DNA from 2 places in the Bradyrhizobium australafricanum genome. Region 2 is predicted to be linked to the other one. Evidence: predicted binding sites of a transcription regulator. Region 2 holds the regulator's gene; the other holds the start of a gene.
What was found. Region 2 encodes LexA, which represses DNA repair genes until DNA is damaged. Its sites were predicted from a motif close to TGTTCNNNNTGTGTTCNG; they were not measured.

Region 1: J6525_RS04870 (YifB family Mg chelatase-like AAA ATPase) is a predicted target of LexA. The motif match lies at 1,987-2,004, and genes of this name have one in related genera.

The regions. Positions count from the first base shown of each region.
Region 1 is NZ_JAGKJL010000003.1:284,089-287,295, forward strand. Features, by position in the region: gene J6525_RS04865 (hypothetical protein) at 1-266, opposite strand, end outside; gene J6525_RS04870 (YifB family Mg chelatase-like AAA ATPase) at 398-1,936, opposite strand; gene J6525_RS04875 (TonB-dependent siderophore receptor) at 2,637-3,207, shown strand, end outside.
Region 2 is NZ_JAGKJL010000042.1:48,735-51,941, forward strand. Features, by position in the region: gene J6525_RS30715 (ComEC/Rec2 family competence protein) at 1-64, shown strand, start outside; gene J6525_RS30720 (hypothetical protein) at 61-288, opposite strand; gene J6525_RS30725 (hypothetical protein) at 434-862, opposite strand; gene lexA (transcriptional repressor LexA) at 1,119-1,823, opposite strand; gene J6525_RS30735 (molybdopterin molybdotransferase MoeA) at 2,067-3,207, opposite strand, start outside.

The DNA.
Region 1 (3,207 bases), on a different contig from region 2:
GCGCCGGCCTCGGCATCGTCGATGTCGTCGATCACGGTGAAGTCGGCGGCGTCGGCGCTGTCGGCGATCTGGACCCGGACGGTGGCCTGGCTGGGGTCGTCAGTGAAGCTGACGTGACGCTGCGCCAGCCAGGGGATCGATGCGATCTGCATCGTGGCGCCACCCACCTCGATGCAGGGCCGCGGGCCCGGCAGGAACTCGGCGCGGGCAAGGACCGCGGCCACGGCAAGAGGGACCACCGAGGTCAAAATCTTCAAACGCAACATGACACAACTCGCTCGACCCAAGCTTGCCGCCGATCGCGGTGCTTATGGTTTGCGGAGCGTAAACAAAACTCGTTACCGCCGCGTTGACGCGGGGCATCGCGGCACGAATCGGGTCATGGCTGCGGTTCGGATCACGCGGCGCGGCGCAGATCGTCGGCCAATGCACGATAGGACAGCGCTTCGGCAAGGTGCAGCCGGCCGATCGTCTCGGCGCCGTCGAGATCGGCAAGCGTGCGCGCCACCCGCAGCACGCGGTGATAGCCGCGCGCGGTGAGGTGCATGGTGTCGGCGGCCTCGCGCAGCAGCTTCTGCCCATGCGCGTCGGGCTGCGCGATGGTCTCGAGCAGCGAGCTCGGCGCTTCCGCATTGGTGCGGACATGCGGCATGCCGGCCGCCGCATAGCGCGCGAGCTGGATGTCGCGCGCGGCCGCAACGCGTGCGGCGACCTCGGCCGATCCCTCTGCCGGCGGCGGCAGGATCAGATCGGCCGCGGTCACGGCGGGCACCTCGATCCGCAGGTCGATGCGATCCATCAGCGGACCGGAGATCCGCATCTGGTAGTCGGCGGTGCAGCGGTCGAGCCGGCCGCGCTTGCAGGAATAGCCGGGCTCATAGGCATGGCCGCAACGGCACGGGTTCATGGCCGCCACCAGCATGAAGCGCGCCGGATAGGTGACGCGGTGGTTGGCCCGGCTCACCGATACCTCGCCGTTCTCCAGTGGCTGGCGCAGCGAATCCAGCACGCGCGGATCGAACTCCGGCAATTCGTCGAGGAACAGCACGCCCTGATGCGCCAGCGAGATCTCGCCCGGCTTGGCGCGCATGCCGCCGCCGGTCAGCGCGGCCATGCTGGCGGAATGATGCGGGCTGCGGAACGGGCGTCGCGCGGTCAAGGCGCCGTCGCGGATCTCGCCGGCAACCGAGGCGATCATCGAGACTTCGAGCAGCTCCGACGGCGACAGCGGCGGCAGGATCGAGGGCAGTCGCGCCGCCAGCATCGATTTGCCGGCGCCGGGCGAGCCGATCATCAGCAGATGATGACCGCCGGCAGCGGCGATTTCGAGCGCACGTTTCGCGCTCTCCTGGCCCTTGATGTCGCGCAGGTCGAGCAGCGCTTCCTCGCGCTCGTGCACCTTCGGCTGCGGGCGCGACAGCACCTGCGTGCCCTTGAAGTGGTTGGCGATCTGGATCAGCGATTGTGCCGCGATGATCTGGATGTCCGGACTGGCCCAGGCGGCTTCCGAACCGCAGGCGGCCGGGCAGATCAATCCCTCGTCGCGCGAATTGGCGCCGATTGCCGCGGGCAGCACGCCCGCCACCGGCGCGAGCGAGCCGTCGAGCCCGAGCTCGCCGAGCACGGTGAAGCCGTTCAGCGCATCCGGCGGGATCGCGCCGATCGCCGCCATCAGGCCGAGCGCGATCGGCAGGTCGTAATGGCTCCCCTCCTTGGGCAGGTCGGCGGGTGCGAGGTTGACGGTGATGCGGCGGGCGGGAAGCGCGAGGCCGGAGGCGATCAGCGCCGAACGCACGCGTTCGCGGGCTTCCGACACCGCCTTGTCGGGCAGGCCGACGATCGCGAATGCGGGCAATCCCGGCGCAACCTGGACCTGCACGTCGACCGCGCGGGCCTCGATCCCCTCGAATGCGACGGTGGAAACGCGCTGAACCATGCTGCCCCTATCTTCCGCAATCGAGGGTAGCGGAACCGCGCGACGAGTGCAAGAACATTACAGGAACATTCGCGGCGCCAATTCACCGCGCGGCGCATCCGCTTCCGCCGGTGCGGAAGCGTCAGGCGTCACTCGCGATGACGCGCGCCTCGCGCGATCGAACACAGCTCGCGTCGTCGACAACTGCAGGAATCATTTTCAAGAATCATTCCAGCACGACGAGCATCGCGCGCTTATTGTCGCAGCGCGTCGTCGATTTCCTTGCTGCTTCAGTGATCGCACACTGATCGCGCGCGCAGTCTCGATCTATTCCAACTGCCGAGGTCTGTACTCGCGAGCCCCGCGCTGTAGAGCCGGATCACAAATCCATCCAGGCTGATATCAGGGGCGCCTTCGCGTGATCGATCGACTTGTTTCGCATTCCACCCGTCAACATCCAGCGCTGCGAACGATCGGTCTGTGTACCGCCGCCGTCCTTGCCGCCGGAGTCGCGACCGAACGCGCCGACGCGCAATCGGAACTGCCGCCGGTGAGCGTGGACGCGCCTCAGCAGCGCGCGATCACTGCGAATGCAAAACCGGTTCGTCGTCCGGTGACCGCACGCGCGAGCCGCGCCAACCGCGTGGCTCGATCCCAGCAGGCGACGCCGCAAGCGGCGGCACGATCCGGTGCCGGCGCCGGCGAGCGAGCCGGCGGTCCGGTGGTCGGGTTCGTTGCCACGCGTTCGGGCACGGCGACCAAGACCGACACGCCGCTGATCGAAATCCCGCAATCGATCTCGGTCGTCACGACGGACCAGATCAGGAACCAGGGTGCGGAATCGGTGGGCGCGGCATTGCGCTACACCGTAGGCGTCAGCGGCGACGTGAATGGCGGCTCGGACACCCGCTTCGGCGGCCTGCAGATCCGCGGCTTCGACATGACGATGCCGGGCCTCTATCTCGACGGCCTGCGGCTGCCGAGCAGCAACTATGTGCACTTCCTCGGGCTCGATCCGTACGGAGCCGAGCGCCTCGAGGTCCTGAAGGGGCCATCCTCGGCGATGTTCGGCGGCAGCGGCACCGGCGGCATCCTCAACTATGTCAGCAAGCTGCCGACCGCGCGCGAGTTCGGGGAAGTGTCGCTGTCCGGCGGCAGCTTCAACCGCTATCAGGGCGAGTTCGACATCGGCGGCCGCGCCAACAAGGAAGGAACGGTGCTGTGGCGCCTGACCGGCGTCGCGCGCGATGGTGAGACCCAGGTCGACTACACCAATGACAATCGCGTATTCA
Region 2 (3,207 bases):
CCCCGCGCCGCGGCCTGCGGTGGATGCGACGCCGGCCGAGACCGATCTGCAGGGCGATGATTAGCCGTGGTCCGGCAAGGGCGCGCTCGGCAGCTCGAACAGGCCGAGATGGTATTCGTCGGAGTCGGGGCCGGCGTCGGGCTTCTTGACGAGGGTGAAGGAAGCCTCGGGAAATTGCTCCCAGACTTTCAGGTCGTCGGCCGTTACCGTCAGCCAACCGAACCGGAACATGTAGCGGCCCGGTTCCGTGACGCGTCCAGCCTTTTGCCATGTGACCTTATCGACCACCGCGCACGTCCTCCGTGCCCGATGATGCGCCAAGGTGCCGGCCGACGCAAATCTCCTTCTGCGCCCCGGAAGCGGGAGTCCGGGGTCGCCCGAAATTGCTTAGGTCATCCGCCGCCGAACAGCTCATTCCGCGGCGACGATGCGCTCAACCCAAAAACAGCGTTGCGAATGCGGAGGGCCGCCGCTCCACAACCTTCGGCTTCTGCTCGACCGGCGGATGCAGCGCCGGCAATTGCAGCACGCTAACGCGCTGTCCCTCGACCAGCTGGGTCACCAGCACATGGCTGCCGTCGGGGAATTCGACCGCGTCATGATGCCGATCAGGCACGTCGGGCTCGACTTCGTTGAACACGCCGACGCGATAGTTCAGCGTCTTGGTCCAGATCCAGCGGCTGTCGTAGCGAACGTTCTCGGCGAAAACGAGCTCGGTGCCCGGCAGCATGCAGACCGCGACAGTGGGGTCATTCTCCGAAGCAAAGCCGCGGGTCGACGTGCCGCGGAACGTCGTCGTGATCAGCGTCTCTCCGACAATGGCGGGGCGCGATGCCACGGCGTGCAGACTATAGTCACACATCGGATGGCTCCTCATTTCGAGGTAGCGACCCGTGCCTCTCCTTGAGGCATTAGGGCCTCTACCAGAGTGGACGATAGCGAACGAGCGTCTGCTCGTTTCTGGGCGATTGTACGACTGGTCCGAGATCGCTCCGATCACAAACACGCGACGCTGCGCGAGAGGTATCGGAGCGCATCGGGCAGGCCGTACGCTACACTATCATGCAAGGAACGATCCGACGTGTTGCTCGTTCCCGGCCGCCGCAAGTATTTGCAATTCAGTATTTGCGATAAAGGCCGATCAGCTTGCCCTGGATGCGGACCCGGTTCGGCGGCAGGATGCGCACTTCATAGGCGGTGTTGGCCGGCTCGAGCGCGATCGATGCGCCGCGGCGGCGGAAGCGCTTCAGGGTGGCTTCCTCCTCGTCGATCAGCGCCACCACGATGTCGCCGGTATTGGCGACGTCGTTACGCTGGATCAGCGCCATGTCGCCGTCGAGGATGCCGGCATCGACCATCGAGTCGCCGCGCACCTCGAGCGCGTAGTGCTCGCCGGCGCCGAGCATGTCGGGCGGCACGCTGATGGTGTGGCTGCGGGTCTGCAGCGCCTCGATCGGCGTACCGGCGGCGATCCGGCCCATCACGGGGACCGCGACCGGACGATTGCCGTCGTCCTCGGCAATTGGCGGCGTGCTGGCGCGCCGGCCGAGGGTGCCTTCGATGACACTGGGCGTGAAGCCGCGGCGACCGTTGCCGCCGCCGGCCGAGAGTTCGGGCAGCTTGATGACCTCGATGGCGCGGGCGCGGTTCGGCAGGCGGCGGATGAAGCCGCGCTCCTCCAGCGCAGTGATCAGGCGGTGGATACCGGACTTCGAGCGCAGGTCGAGCGCATCCTTCATCTCGTCGAAGGAGGGCGGTACGCCGGCCTCTTTCAGACGTTCATTGATGAAACGCAGTAGTTCGTACTGTTTGCGCGTGAGCATCTCGAGTATTCCCCCGGTTGATAGCGTCGTTCGATTCCGAGACTCTTCTGGTGGGGCCTGCAGGCCGGGCCTGACCTCATGAGCATGCGCTCGATGCACCTGCTTCCACGCGGCTTCCCGATTGTAGACACCAGTACTAGAAACAAATCATGAACGGACACTATATGTTCGATATGTGTTCCGCAACCACTTAATTTCCGGTGAACGTGTCGGGCAACGCACAATCGGCGGGGCGCGAAAACCCTATTCGGGCAGTGTCAGGATCTCGCATTCGCTGCCTTCGACGGCCGCCGCCGCGAACGGCGGGCGCACGAGAAGTGCCCGTGCCGCAGCGAGATTCCCGAGCAACGACGAGTCCTGCTGCGTCACCGGCGTTGCGATCAACGTGCCGTCCTCGCGCGCTTCGAGCCGTGCACGCAGATAGTCCTCGCGCTGGTCGTTGGCGGCGAGGTCGCGGCCGAGCAGGGCGCTCGTGCGGCGATGATGAATCACTTTCCGGCCGCTCAGCGCCCGAATCAACGGCACCAGGAACAGGAAGGCGCAGACATAGGACGACACCGGATTGCCGGGCAGGCCGATCACCCGCATCGCGCCGAGCCGGCCATGCATCATCGGCTTGCCGGGCCGCATCGCAATCCGCCAGAACGTCATGTCGACGCCCTCGGCTTCCAGCGACCGCTTGACGAGATCGTGGTCGCCGACCGAGGCGCCGCCTGTCGTGATCAGGACATCGGCACCGGCCTCGCGCGCCCGGCGGATGCCCGCCGTGGTCGCCTCCACCGTGTCGGCGGCAACGCCGAGGTCGACGGTCTCGGCGCCCTCGGCGCGCGCCAGCGCTCGCAGCGCGTAGCCGTTGGAATAGACGATCTGGCCGGGGCCGGGCTGCGAGCCCGGCATCACCAGCTCGTCGCCGGTCGCCAGCACCGCGACCTTCGGGCGGCGGCGCACCGCAAGTTCCGGATAGTTCATGGCGGCCGCCAGCGACAGCGCGCGGTCGGACAGGCGGCTGCCGCCGGCGAGCAGCACCTCGCCCGCACGGAAGTCGACCCCAGCCGGGCGGATGTGCCGCCCGACGCTGGCGGCCTCAGTGATCGTGATGTGGTCGCCGTCGACGGCGGTGTCCTCCTGGATGATCACCGCGTCGGCGCCATTGGGGATCACGCCGCCGGTGAAGATCCGCACCGCCTCGCCGGCGCCGACCGTCCGCTCGAACGGCCGGCCGGCGGCGACTTCGCCGATCACCTTGAGCCGGGCCTTTAGATCAGCCGCATCGGCGGCGCGCACCGCATAGCCGTCCATCGCCGACATCGGCTGCGGCGGCTGGGTGCGGAGCGCCGCGAGGTCGTGCGCAAGCGTGCGGTGGTAGGCGGCATCGAGCGCGACC